One region of the Scandinavium manionii genome, then DNA from elsewhere that is predicted to be linked to it. Evidence: predicted binding sites of a transcription regulator. Region 1 holds the regulator's gene; each other region holds the start of a gene.

Region 1 (4,800 bases):
GCGCCCTGTCATAATCTTGCGTTTTTGTGCGGAAAAAGGATTGATAATTCGCGTCGCGAAAAATAGTCTACATGCATAGCGTTAGGACTTTTCTGCCTCGCTACTTTTTTGCAGTACTTATTTTTTATCGTTGTTCGCTTTGCGAACGCGTTTTTAAAAGTCAAAGAGGATATACACATGCGTACGTTCAGTGGCAAACGTAGTACGCTGGCGCTGGCTATTGCCGGGGTCACCGCAATGTCGGGCTGGATTGCAGTTCCGCAAGCCAGTGCAGCAGGATTCGTAGACGATTCAACCTTAACCGGCGGCATCTATTATTGGCAGCGTGAGCGTGACCGTAAAGATGTAACCGACGGCGATAAGTACAAAACCAACCTTTCTCACTCCACCTGGAACGCCAACCTCGACTTCCAGTCGGGTTATGCTGCAGATTTTATCGGCCTGGATATTGCGGCCTTCACCGCAATCGAAATGGCTGAATCCGCCGAAAGCGGTCACCCAAACGAAATCGCGTTCTCCTCTGTTAACAAAGGCTATGACGAAGACTGGTCTGGCGATAAGAGCGGGATCAGCCTGTATAAAGCCGCCGCGAAATTTAAACTGGGGCCGACCTGGGCGCGTGCAGGTTATATTCAACCTACTGGCCAGACTTTGTTAGCACCGCACTGGAGCTTTATGCCTGGTACTTATCAGGGTGCTGAAGCCGGGGCAAACTTTGATTACGGCGATGCCGGTGCGTTGAGCTTCTCGTATATGTGGACCAACGAGTACAAAGCGCCATGGCACCTCGAAACTGACCATTTCTATCAGAACGACAAGAAAACCAAAGTGGAGTACCTGCACTCCATCGGTGCTAAATACGACTTCAAAAATGACCTGGTGCTCGAAGCCGCATTTGGTCAGGCAGAAGGCTTTATGGATCAGTACTTCGCCAAAGCCAGCTATAAATTTGATGTTGCCGGGGCGCCACTCTCGACCAGCTACCAGTTCTACGGTGCGCGTGACACCGTCAGTAGCAACACTATCAACGATATCTATGACGGTACCGCGTGGTTACAGGCCCTGACCCTCGGTTATAAAGTGGGCGACGTTGTTGACCTGCGTCTCGAAGGAACATGGGTAAAAGCGGAAGGGCAACAGGGTTACTTCCTTCAGCGTATGACCCCAACCTATGCGTCTTCCAACGGCCGACTGGATATCTGGTGGGATAACCGCTCAGATTTCAACGCCAATGGCGAAAAAGCGGTGTTCTTTGGCGGTATGTATGATCTGAAAAACTGGGATATGCCGGGCTGGGCTGTGGGCGCGTCTTATGTTTATGCCTGGGATGCCAAACCGTCTGACTGGCTTATCAATAGCGCAGGTCAGCGCGAAGATATCTCCTCGAATAAAATTAAAGAGTCAGCTTACAGCCTCGATGCGATGTACACCGTTCAGGAAGGGCGAGCGAAAGGCACGCTGTTCAAGCTGCACTTTACTCAATACGACAACCACTCCGACATCCCGAGCTATGGCGGGGGTTACGGCAACATCTTCCAGGATGAGCGTGACGTGAAATTCATCGTTATCGCCCCGTTCACCATTTTCTGACAAGTCGCGCGGCAGCGTTAACGTCGCCGCGCGCCTATGAGGCCGTATCATGAAAAAATTGATTCTCATCGCGATGATGGCATCCGGACTTGTCGCATGCACGCAACCCCAGACGCCACAGGAAGATAACAAGCTCAAAGAGGCGTACAGCGCTTGTATTAACACCGCTGAAGGCAACCCGGATAAAATTCAGGCGTGTCAGAATGTGCTGGACGTACTGAAAACCGAGAAGTCACATCAGCAGTTTGCCAATCAGGAAAGCGTGCGGGTTCTGGATTATCAACAGTGCATCCAGGCAACGCGTACTGGCAACGATCAGGCGGTGAAAGCCCGCTGTGACCAGATTTGGAAGGAAATTCGTAACAACAACACGACGACCACAACCACAAAGCCATAACCCTCAACTATCGGCCTCTGTGATTGCCTGAAATTTATGCCAAAAAAAAGCCAACCGCGAGGTTGGCTTTTTGCTTTTGAGCGAACGCTGATTATTTCTCAGCGGCGTCGTGTGCGTGTTCATCTTCACGGCAGTCGCCTTCTGCGCAGTGGCCGTAAAGATAAAGGCTATGGTTGGTCAGACGAATGCCATGTCGAGTGGCGATTTCACGCTGACGCGCTTCGATAGAGTCATCGCTGAACTCAATAACCTTGCCGCAGTCGAGGCAGATTAAGTGATCGTGATGATGCTGCTGAGTCAGTTCGAAAACAGACTTGCCGCCTTCGAAGTTGTGGCGGGTGACAATGCCGGCATCGTCGAACTGGTTCAGAACGCGATAAACCGTTGCCAGACCAATTTCTTCGCCCATATCAATGAGGCGTTTATAAAGGTCTTCCGCACTGACATGGTGATTGTCCGGCTCCTGAAGCACTTCCAGAATTTTCAAACGAGGAAGCGTGACTTTCAGGCCTGCCTTCTTTAATGCGGTATTGTTGTCAGTCATGCGGAATCAGTCCTGTTGCTAGGCGATACACTTCCCTATGAGGAAGTATTACTAAGAATGAATTCAGGATAATGCGTCTCATTATAGGACTGCCTGCCCTAAATGGGAACCGTAAACCCTGAGCAAAGTATGCTTTTCAAAAACGAGGCATCATCTGCAAAGCGAAACATCCGACCTCGTCAAAACAGGTGACATTGTACAGATATGTGCTCAAAAGTTAAAAATTTGTAGCGATTAATTTGATTGCTTTTACCTATTAATTTAACACAACTTATCGCTAATACGGCGCAGTACGAATGCTGCACCGTACTAAATCATTAGGCGTTCTTGATCTCTTCGAGGTGCAGCTCTTCGGAGATTTGTTTCACCCATTTTTCGACACGCTCAGCGGTCAGCTCCGGCTGGCGATCTTCGTCAATGGCCAGACCCACAAAGTGGGCGTCATCAGCCAGACCTTTAGAGGCTTCGAAATGGTAGCCTTCGGTCGGCCAGTGACCAACGATAGTTGCGCCGCGCGGTTCGATGATGTCGCGGATGGTACCCAACGCATCACAGAAATATTCTGCGTAATCTTCCTGATCGCCACAGCCAAACAGTGCGACCAGCTTACCGTTGAAGTCTACCTCTTCCAGCGTCGGGAAGAAGTCGTCCCAGTCACACTGTGCTTCACCGTAGTACCAGGTCGGGATACCCAGCAGCAGAATATCGAAACCTTCGAGATCTTCTTTACTGCTCTTGGCAATGTCATGCACCTCGGCAACGTCTTTGCCAAGCTGCTTCTGGATCATCTTCGCGATATTTTCGGTGTTACCGGTGTCGCTGCCGAAAAAAATACCTGTGATTGCCATGAGTAAAATAACCTCTTGAAACGTATTGAAATGATGGTGGAATGTTGCCCACAGATAAAGGCAATGATAGCAGGAGGAGAAGTGCGCGGAAACTGCAATCGCGCCGTACTGCACTCTCTGCTAAATGAAAGTGATTTTTTGCCGTATTTTCAGACAAGTTCCTGGCCGTGTAATGCAGCCAGTTGTTGCAACAATATCTCTTCGATAAGCTCGCTGCGGCTCATATTTCTGGCGTCAGCCAGTTCATTAAGCGCATCCACGGCATCGTTATTGAGCTTCAACTCAACGCGTTTGAGACCGTTGCTTTTGTCGCGTTTAAGCTGATTACGCTTATTAATGCGTAATTGTTCGTCGCGCGAGAGCGGATTGGTTTTCGGCCTTCCCGGGCGACGCTCATTTGCGAACAAATCTAATGTCGTTCGGTCCGTTTGTTCTTTTGCCATGATTCAGAGTGACTTCGGGGAAACAAGCCGCCAGACGACAGGCCCGGCGCAGATAGCGCGCAATCATACATCAGCGAAACCCGCACGCCAACGCCGGGAGGCACAATGGCGCTTGCTTGCTCGGATTTTAATCATTCTGCCAGATAACGGCGAATCGCACGCAGCACCGCATCCGGTTTTTCTGCGTGAACCCAGTGTCCGGCACCCGCGATCACATGCGCGCGGGCCTGCGGGAACTGTGCCAATAACGCCTCGCGATACTCCGTGGTGACGTAAGGCGAATTTCCGCCAGGGATAAACAGAGCAGGGTGGTCCCAGGCAGGAATCGGTTCCCAGCCAACGATATGTGGGTATTGATCCCACAATGCTGGCACGTTGAAGCGCCACGCGCCGTCGACGAACGACTTCAGCAGGAACTGAATCACGCCTTCTTCATCTATATTCTGACGCATGACTTCCGCAGCCTGCTGGCGGCTGGACACGCCCGCGTCGGTCACGGCGTTAATGGCGGCAAAAATCTCATCGTGACGGCGCACCTGATAAGCTACCGGAGCAATATCAATTGCCACCAGTTTTTCAACGCGTTCAGGGGCTAGCGCCGTAAACGCCATCACTGCTTTACCGCCCATTGAATGGCCTATCAGAATCGCCTTCTCAATGCTGTTGGCATCGAGCGTATCGACAAGATCCTGCGCCATTGCGGCGTAGGTCATCTCCGGGTCGCGAGGGGAAAGGCCGTGGTTACGCATATCGACTTGCAGGATATTGTGGTCGACAACCAGATCCCGGGCGAGGATCCCGAGGTTATCAAGGCTACCGAAAAGGCCGTGAACGAGGACGATGGGAGAATTAGTGTGCAGGTTTTGTGCAGTTTGCGCTCGGCTGTTTAATTTCATGGCAAAGTTCTTTTTTTCGCTACGTCGGGTTAGGGTATCATGTTGAACATTCTGCCGCCCGGCTGCAACACTCAGTAGTCGT
Region 2 (4,800 bases), on a different contig from region 1:
ACGTCCCGGATATCGCAAAAAATGAACCGTGAAGAGACCTGTCTGCTGCTGACGGAGAAAATTAAGCAGCTGAAAAATAATGAAGAAAAACTCATTCAACTGTTGCCGGATATTCGCCTGTTGTACGGCACGCAGCCGGGGACCCGCACGCCGGTAATGTACCAGCCGGGCATCGTATTCCTCTTTTCCGGCCATAAGATAGGCCACATTAACGAGCGCGTTTTCCGCTATGACGCCACGGAATACCTGCTGTTGACGGTGCCGTTGCCGTTTGAATGCGAAACCTTCGCCACGCCGGAAGTGCCGCTGGCGGGCCTGCGTCTGAATGTCGATATTCTGCAATTGCAAGAGCTGCTGATGGACATCGGTGAGGACGAACTGTTTCAGCCTTCGATGGCCGCCAGCGGGATTAACTCCGCCACGCTATCCGATGAAATCCTCTGTGCCGCTGAGCGTCTGCTCGACGTGATGGAGCACCCGATGGATGCGCGTATTCTCGGCAAGCAAATCATCCGTGAAATGCTGTATCACGTGCTGATGGGGCCACGCGGCGGTGCGCTGCTGGCGCTGGTCAGCCGCCAGACGCATTTCAGCCTGATTAGCCGGGTGCTGAAACGGATTGAGAGCCAGTACACCGAAAATCTTAGCGTTGACCAGTTGGCAGCGGAAGCCAACATGAGCGTTTCGGCGTTTCATCACAACTTTAAGTCAGTAACCAGCACCTCGCCGCTGCAATATCTGAAATCCTATCGGCTGCACAAAGCGCGAATGATGATGGTGCATGAGGGCCTGAAGGCCAGCACGGCGGCAATAAAGGTGGGATACGAAAGTCCTTCGCAGTTCAGTCGTGAGTTTAAGCGTTACTTCGGGATCACGCCGGGCGAAGATGCAGCGCGTATTCGGGGGATGCAGGGGATGTAGTTTGTCTTCTCCCTGACCCTCGTCCCTTTGGATAGAGGGTCAGGGGAGAAATCAGGCGCTACAATACTTCTTCTTAATCACCACAATCACCGTGCCCAGTAAACCCACAATCAGCAGGAAAATAGGCAGGATCATCAGGAATGTCATCACCTGATCTTCGTGGCGTTTAACGAATGGGATCATGCTCAGCGCATAGCCGAAGCCCGTCACCACACCGACCCACAGCACGGCGCTCAGCCAGTTGAAAATCTGGAAGCGGCGGTTAGACAAACCGGAAATGCCTGCCATCGTTGGCAGCAGGGTTCGAACGAATGCCAGGAAACGCCCGGCAAGCAGCGCCAGCAGCCCGTGGCGGTCAAACATGCAGGTTGCGCGGTCGTGATATTTGTCCGGCAGCTGCGCCAGCCAGCCTTTCACCACTTTAGTGTTGCCTAACCAACGGCCCTGAATGTAGCTCAGCCAGCAGCCGAGACTGGCGGCGGCGGTCAGAATAGCGAGGGTCGGCACAAAATCCATCACGCCTTTGGCGATCAGCGCACCGGCGAGCAGCAACAGGCTATCTCCCGGCAAGAAAGACGCGGGCAGCAGGCCGTTTTCTAAAAACAGCGTGGCGAACATCACCAGATAAACAATACCCACAACGTGGGGATCCGCCAGCGCGGCAAAATCATGCTGCCAGAGTGCGGCGGCAATCTCCTGGATAACAACCATGGACTTTCCTGTGGACTGACATTTTCTGAGTGTATTGTACTCCTGAATTGCCCGGGATGCCTTGATTCCAGGCGCAACAATTCCGGCAGTTTTTGCAGGGACTGTCTGAAATTGTGTCCATCAGGTTGCTACTTTACGCGATGCGCTCGAAACCGGCCGATAAATCCACAAGAAGATCGTCAACATTCTCTAAACCAATGTGCAAACGAATCAGCGTGCCGCTGAAGTCTGGCTTGCCGTTGGGGCGAATGTCCGCCAGCTGCTCTGGCTGCGTCGGCAGAATAAGTGACTCGAAGCCGCCCCAGGAATAGGCCATGCTGAACAGCGTAAAGTTATCGAAATACGCCGCCAGCTCGCTATCGTTCAGGCGCTTTTTGAGCACGAAGGAGAACAGGCCGCTGCTGCCCGTAAAGTCTCGTTTCCAGAACTCATGACCTTTACTGCCCGGTAGCGCCGGGTGATTGACGCGTTCAACCTGCGGATGCTCAGCCAGCCATTCGGCAATTTTCAGGCTGCTTTCGTGATGCTGACGCAGACGCACACCGAGCGTACGCAAGCCACGGCTGGTCATATACGCGGTATCGGCATCCACCATTTGCCCCATCAGATAGGCGTTTTCGCGTAGCTGATCCCAGCAGCGAGCATTGGAAACGGCGGTGCCAATCATGCCATCGGAATGGCCCATCAGGTATTTGGTGGCGGCCTGAATCGAAATATCGATATCAAATTCGAGTGCTTTAAACAGTACGCCCGCGGCCCAGGTGTTATCGATCATGATGATGGCGTCAGGCGCTTTGCTGCGTACGGCGCTGACAATGGCCGGAACGTCATGCACTTCCATGGTGATGGAGCCCGGGGATTCCAGGAACACCACTTTGGTGTTGGGCTGAATCAGGTCGGCAATACCGGCGCCAATAAGCGGGTCGAACCAGCCGGTGGTGACGCCGAGTTTGGCGAGGATTTTGGTGCAGAAATCCTGGCTCGGTTCGTAGGCGCTGTTGGTCATCAGCACGTGATCGCCCTGTTCGACAAACGCCAGAATCGTGTTGGCCACTGCAGCCGCGCCGCACGGGAACAGAGCACAGCCAGCGCCGCCTTCCAGTTCGCACATCGCTTCCTGCAAAGAGAAGTGGGTCAGGGTGCCACGACGACCATAAAACAGCTCGCCTTTGGCGCGGTTGCGGGTGGCCTGTTTCTTGGCTTCAACGGTCTCGAAAACGAGGGATGACGCGCGCTGAATTACGCTGTTCACCGAACCCTGGGTGTATTTTTTACTGCGGCCAGCATTCACCAGCACGGTATCAAGTTGTTCTTTGGACATGTTTTTGTTACCTGTTTTTATACGTCTGGACGTCTAAACTAACATGATTGTTTCGGGTTGTACCTTGTGCGAACAGATTAAGCAGAAAATTTTGCCAGAATATGGCAAAGCACCTTTTTTACTGCGTGAGCGCAATGAAAGTTAGTGATGATTGCGTCAATATGTAAATAGTAATGAGAACGACTATCAATTCGACGACGTTTTGATATTATTACGCTCAGATTTTGTGATTTAGATCCTGGAGATACAGAGTGGGTAATAATTTGATGCAGGCGGATCTCTCCGTTTGGGGTATGTATCATCATGCCGACATCGTAGTTAAGGTGGTCATGATCGGCCTGATTCTGGCATCGGTTGTCACCTGGGCAATTTTCTTCAGCAAAAGTACCGAACTGCTGTCGCAAAAACGCCGCCTCAAGCGTGAGCAGCAGCAGCTGGGCGAAGCCCGCTCTTTGAATCAGGCCAGCGAAATTGCCACCGCATTCCCGGCGAAAAGCCTCAGCCTTCAGTTGCTGAACGAAGCGCAGAACGAACTGGAACTTTCTGAAGGTGCCGAAGACAACGAAGGTATTAAAGAACGTACCGGTTTCCGTCTGGAGCGCCGCGTCGCTGCCGCCGGTCGTCATATGGGTCGTGGTAACGGTTATCTGGCAACAATCGGTGCGATTTCACCGTTTATCGGTCTGTTCGGCACCGTATGGGGCATCATGAACAGCTTCATCGGTATCGCCCAGACCCAGACCACTAACCTGGCCGTTGTCGCGCCGGGTATCGCAGAAGCGCTGTTGGCGACCGCCATTGGCCTGTTCGCCGCCATCCCTGCCGTGGTTATCTACAACATTTTCGCCCGCATGATTGGCAGCCACAAAGCGCTGCTCGGTGATGTGGCGGCGCAGGTTCTGCTGCTGCAAAGCCGTGACCTTGACCTGAACAACAGCGGCGCTCAGCCGGTGCGTACCGCCCAGAAATTACGGGTAGGGTGATAACCAATGGCAATGCGTCTAAACGAAAATCTGGACGATAACGGCGAAATGCATGAAATCAACGTGACGCCGTTTATCGATGTCATGTTGGTACTGCTGATCATCTTCATGGTGGCGGCTCCGCTGGCGACCGTTGATGTGAAAGTGAACCTGCCGGCGTCCTCCAGCCAGCCGCAGCCGCGTCCGGAAAAGCCGGTGTATCTGTCGGTGAAAGCGGATAACACTATGTTCCTCGGCAACGATCCGGTAACCGACGACACCATGGTGAATGCGATTAACACGCTGACCGAAGGCAAGAAAGACACCACCATCTTCTTCCGTGCGGATAAAACCGTAAACTACGAGACGATGATGAAGGTGATGGATACTCTGCATCAGGCGGGATATCTGAAAATTGGCCTGGTCGGTGAAGAACACGCCGCCGCGAAAAAATAAGCGGCATCATTAATGAAAGAACCGGCCTCTCGCCGGTTTTTTTATACCTTAAGTAAAATTGTTAACTCGCTGATGTATCGTGTTTTTTCTCATCTGAAAGCCGCCCGCATTTTTGTTGGTCGTCACTGGCAGGCGCGACAAACCTCTCTACGCTTATTCAGGAACATCATAAAAAAGCACCGTGAAAACGGGGCATAACATCCCCTGTATAGCATGGGAGTCCAGTATGACCCTGGCGACTTTACTCAGCACAGCTTCCTCTTCTCGCCACCTCATTTTTCTCACCGCCATTCGTCAGCTAATTGCCGCCTCGGTGGAAAGCACGCAACGGGGATCGCGTCAGGTGGAGCAGGCCGGAATGACCATGCAGGTGGCGCAGCAGCAACAGCGACAAACCGGCGAGCTGAAGACGGCGATTTCCATCTTCAG
Region 3 (4,800 bases), on a different contig from region 1:
CGCGGCAGCCGGCGTTGTGGTGGGCAAACTCGGGACGTCTACCGTTTCGCCTATCGAACTGGAAAATGCGGTGCGTGGTCGTGCGGACACCGGTTTCGGCGTGATGAGCGAAGCCGAGCTGAAGCTGGCAGTAATGGCAGCGCGTAAGCGTGGTGAGAAAGTCGTGATGACCAACGGCGTGTTCGACATTCTGCACGCGGGTCACGTGTCCTATCTCTCCAACGCGCGTAAGCTTGGCGATCGATTGATTGTCGCGGTGAACAGCGATGCATCTACCAAACGTCTGAAAGGCGAAACCCGTCCGGTGAATCCGCTCGATCAGCGCATGATCGTGCTCGGTGCGCTGGGATCTGTCGATTGGGTGGTCTCGTTTGAAGAAGATACGCCGCAGCGCCTGATTGCGGGCGTTCTGCCGGATCTGCTGGTGAAAGGCGGGGACTACAAGCCGGACGAAATCGCGGGTAGTGAAGAAGTCTGGGCGAACGGCGGCGAAGTGATGGTACTGAACTTTGAAGATGGCTGTTCAACCACCAATATCATCAAGCGTATACAGAAAGACAGCAGCAAGTAACGTTGCGACTGCCAGTTGTAGGCCCGGTTAGCGTAAGCGACACCGGGCAATCTCACATTATTCGTCTACCGGCGGAATCGCTGGCGCGGAGGACGCGGCGGTGGTGCGGTTTTCCAGGTCGGAAATACGCTGTTCCAGCAGGGCCAGTTTCTCGCGAGTGCGCAGCAGAACCTGAGTCTGCACGTCGAACTCTTCGCGGCTGACCAGATCCAGACGCGTCAGCTGAGATTGCAGCACCTGACGGATTTTCTTCTCAACGTCACCACCAAAATCACGCAAACCTTGCGGCATGGACTCGTGAACCTGGCGGGCAATCTGTTCAATTTTTTTCGGATCAATCATTATGGTTTCCCTGATCTGGTCGGTTTTGCAGATTATTGTAGTGCCTTATGCCGGGGCTATAAACCAGAAATGTTTGAAGCTTATGCATTGCCGACAATAATCATTAGCGTTATAGTTATCTCGCTTATTCTCAGGGCGGGGCGAAATTCCCCACCGGCGGTAAATCAACTCAGGTTGAAAGCCCGCGAGCGCTTTGGACGTCAGTCTGAAGGACAGCAGATCCGGTGTAATTCCGGGGCCGACGGTTAGAGTCCGGATGGGAGAGAGTAACGATCTACGGGCAAGGCCCGCGCACGTTATCTTTTTGCCGCTTCGTCGGCGCTCCTAAGACTGCCCTGATTCTGGTAACCATAATCTTAATGAGGTCTTTTACCATGAATCAGACGCTACTTTCCTCTTTTGGTACTGCATTTGAACGCGTAGAACACGCGTTGTCCGCACTGCGTGAAGGTCGCGGTGTGATGGTGCTTGATGACGAAAACCGCGAAAACGAAGGCGACATGATCTTTGCCGCCGAAACCATGACCGTTGAGCAGATGGCGCTGACCATCCGTCACGGCAGCGGCATTGTTTGCCTGTGCATTAACGAAGAGCGCCGCAAACAGCTCGATTTGCCGATGATGGTGGAAACCAACACCAGTGCGTTCGGTACCGGTTTTACCGTAACCATCGAAGCGGCGCACGGTGTGACCACCGGCGTTTCTGCTGCTGACCGCGTCACCACCGTTCGTGCGGCGATTGCCGACGGCGCTAAACCTTCCGATCTGCATCGTCCAGGCCACGTGTTTCCACTTCGTGCGCAGGCGGGTGGTGTATTGACTCGCGGCGGTCACACTGAAGCGACTATCGATCTGGTGACGCTGGCGGGCTTCAAACCTGCGGGCGTGCTGTGTGAGCTGACCAACGACGATGGCACCATGGCGCGCGCGCCGGAGTGCATCAAGTTTGCTGCGGAACACAACATGCCGGTCGTGACCATTGAAGATCTGGTGGAATACCGCCAAAAGCATGAGCGTAAGGCCAGCTAAGATCCACTGAATAGCGAATCTGAAAAGACAACGCCGGGAGTGTCCCGGCGTTTTGCTATCTGGCTTTCAGAGTATCAGGCGAAATCCATCGACTGAAGCAGTACCAGACTGAGCCCCATCACCGACATGCCGCACAGCACGCCGTAGCTTGGGTTGTTGTGTGGGTCGATTTCTTTCGCCAGCGGCATCAGTTCATCTACCGACAGCGCCACCATAATACCGGCCACCGCAGCCATGATAGCAGCCATCACCACTGGCGAGACCAGTGAACCCAGAATCAGCCACGCCAGTACGCCGCCAAGAATTTCAGCCATCCCGGACACGCCCGCCCAGAATACCGCCTTACGTTTCGATCCTGTCGCGGCATAAATGGGGCCAGCCACCGCCAGGCCTTCAGGAATATTGTGCAATGCGACTGCCAGTGCGATGCCAAATCCGAGCTCCAGATTACTGCTGGCGGTAACGTAGGTCGCCACGCCTTCCGGGAAGTTGTGCAGGCTGATGCCGAGCGTCAGCAGAATCGCGGTGCGGCGCAAATTGCGCGGCATCACGGCCTTATCGCCCTGCATTAAATCTTGTGCGTGCGCATGGGGCAGCATTCGGTCGAGGGCAAAATATCCCAGCAGACCCACCACGAACATGCCGTAGCCGAGCACCGGCGACATGCCTTGGGTACCGAGAGCGGCAGGCAGCATTTCCATCAATGAGATAAGCAGCATGATGCCCGCAGCGAAGCCAAGGGAAAACGCGAGTACGCGGTTGGAGGGCTTCTGGCCGATAACACCCAGGACAGCCCCAATGAAGGTGGCCCCACCAGCGAGTAAGGTCAGGATCAAAGGTACTGACATGAAAACTCCTTTATGATAATGATTATCATTTATAGTAAAGATCCATTGCCCCGAAAGCGAGAGGGGAGATGGCGCTTTTACGTGTCCTTACATTCAAATTTCCTGATGATCTTCATCACTGTTATCTGAGTTCATCCCTGCCCGAAAACGCGTAATGTAGAACCATCAAATCGACTATTCCTGTAAGGATATCATCATGTCTTCTTCCCGTATGCCAGCACTGTTTTTGGGGCACGGTAGTCCGATGAACGTGCTGGAGGATAACGTGTACACCCGTGCCTGGCAGCATCTCGGCGAAACGCTGCCGCGCCCGAAAGCGATTGTGGCCATTTCCGCGCACTGGTTTACTCGCGGGACAGGTGTCACGGCGATGGAAGCCCCAAAAACCATTCATGACTTCGGTGGTTTTCCGCAGGCACTGTACGACACACATTACCCGGCTCCAGGTTCGCCGGAACTGGCGCAGCGACTCGTTGAGCTGCTGACCTCGGTGCCGGTAGCGCTGGATAAAGAAGCCTGGGGCTTTGACCACGGTTCATGGGGCGTTTTAATTAAAATGTATCCGGATGCCGATATCCCAATGGTTCAGCTCAGTATCGACAGCACTAAACCACCGGCCTGGCATATGGAAATGGGCCGCAAACTGGCCTCACTGCGTGAAGAGGGCATCATGCTGGTGGCGAGCGGCAACGTGGTTCACAACCTGCGCACCGCACGCTGGCATGGCGAAAATACGCCGTATCCGTGGGCGACATCGTTCAATGAATTTGTGAAAGACAATCTCACCTGGCAAGGTCCGACGGAATCGCACCCGTTGGTGAATTATCTCGACCATGAAGGAGGATCGCTGTCCAACCCGACTGCGGATCATTATCTGCCGCTGTTGTACGTGCTGGGCACGTGGGACAGAAAAGAGCCGATGACGTTGCCGACTGATGGGATCGAGATGGGCAGTTTGAGTATGCTGTCGGTGCAGATTGGTTAATGCCTGGTGGCGCTACGCTGAGCAGGCCTACAAAGACAAGTAGGCCCGGCAAGCGTGCGCCGCCGGCACATATCACCCCACAAAAATATGCGGATAGAAGCGGGACAGATCCTGAGTGATCAACGCCCGGTCTTCACGAATGCCGATCCCGGCAGGTTGATCGTTGATGAGCCAGCTGCCGATCAGCGTATAGCTGTCGCCAAACTTCGGTAGTTCACAGAACTGCTGGACGATCATACCTTCTTCGCCATACGGCCCTTCTACGGCTTCAACCACATTGCCGTTTTCGACAATCGACACGTTGGCACCTTCGCGCGAGAAAATCGGCTTGATCACGTATTTATCCATCGGTGGATAGCTGTCTTCGGCAAAATACGCGGGCAGCAGATTTGGGTGATCCGGGAACATTTCCCACAGCATCGGCAGCAGCGCTTTATTAGAGATAATGCTTTTCCAGGCCGGTTCAAGCCAGCGAACGCCAGCGTCCTCCAGCTTGGTGGAGAAAATCTCGCGCAGCATGTATTCCCACGGGTAGAGCTTGAACAGGTTACCAATAACCTGATCCTGGGTGTCGGTAAACTGACCTTTTTCGCCAAGCCCGATATCTTCGATATACAGAAATTCGCTCGCCACGCCGCCTTCATTGGCGCAGTCCTGCAAATACTGCACGGTGCCACGGTCTTCGGTGGTATCGCGACAGCAGGCAAAATGCAGCAGGCCGAAACCGTGCTGTTCGCGCAGCTCAGCGAAACGCTCAATCAGCTTTTCCTGCAGGCTGTTGAACTGATCGCTGCCTGCGGGCAGGTTGCCCGCATTCTGCTGATCTTCGAGCCAGATCCACTGGAAGAAAGCCGCTTCGTACAGTGATGTTGGCGTATCAGCGTTGTTTTCCAGCAGCTTAGGCTCGCCTTTGCCATCCCATGCCAGATCGAGGCGAGAATAAAGCGAAGGTTGCTGTGTTTGCCACGCCTGACGCACAAAGCTCCAGGTGTGTTTCGGAATGCGGAATTTGGTCAACAGCTCATC

Evidence for each region. The regulator Fur, encoded in region 1, represses iron uptake genes when iron is present. The targets are predictions, from matches to a motif close to ATAATAATGAGAACNACTATCAA.
Region 2: exbB (tol-pal system-associated acyl-CoA thioesterase) is a predicted target of Fur. The motif match lies at 3,121-3,143, and genes of this name have one in related genera.
Region 3: zupT (zinc transporter ZupT) is a predicted target of Fur. The motif match lies at 2,802-2,824, and genes of this name have one in related genera.

What each region holds. Positions count from the first base shown of each region.
Region 1 covers NZ_JALIGC010000040.1:362,670-367,469, reverse strand. Annotated here, with positions in the region: gene chiP (chitoporin ChiP) at 178-1,590, shown strand; gene chiQ (ChiQ/YbfN family lipoprotein) at 1,640-1,987, shown strand; gene fur (ferric iron uptake transcriptional regulator) at 2,079-2,531, opposite strand; gene fldA (flavodoxin FldA) at 2,849-3,379, opposite strand; gene ybfE (LexA regulated protein) at 3,529-3,822, opposite strand; gene ybfF (esterase) at 3,954-4,718, opposite strand.
Region 2 covers NZ_JALIGC010000036.1:128,160-132,959, reverse strand. Annotated here, with positions in the region: gene MUU51_RS08500 (AraC family transcriptional regulator) at 22-921, shown strand; gene yghB (DedA family general envelope maintenance protein YghB) at 973-1,632, opposite strand; gene metC (cystathionine beta-lyase) at 1,766-2,953, opposite strand; gene exbB (tol-pal system-associated acyl-CoA thioesterase) at 3,205-3,936, shown strand; gene exbD (TonB system transport protein ExbD) at 3,943-4,371, shown strand; gene MUU51_RS08475 (hypothetical protein) at 4,384-4,569, shown strand; gene MUU51_RS08470 (hypothetical protein) at 4,598-4,800, shown strand, end outside.
Region 3 covers NZ_JALIGC010000036.1:157,878-162,677, reverse strand. Annotated here, with positions in the region: gene hldE (bifunctional D-glycero-beta-D-manno-heptose-7-phosphate kinase/D-glycero-beta-D-manno-heptose 1-phosphate adenylyltransferase HldE) at 1-571, shown strand, start outside; gene ubiK (ubiquinone biosynthesis accessory factor UbiK) at 629-913, opposite strand; FMN riboswitch at 1,036-1,185, shown strand; gene ribB (3,4-dihydroxy-2-butanone-4-phosphate synthase) at 1,288-1,941, shown strand; gene zupT (zinc transporter ZupT) at 2,016-2,789, opposite strand; gene ygiD (4,5-DOPA-extradiol-dioxygenase) at 2,986-3,774, shown strand; gene MUU51_RS08615 (glutathionylspermidine synthase family protein) at 3,847-4,800, opposite strand, start outside.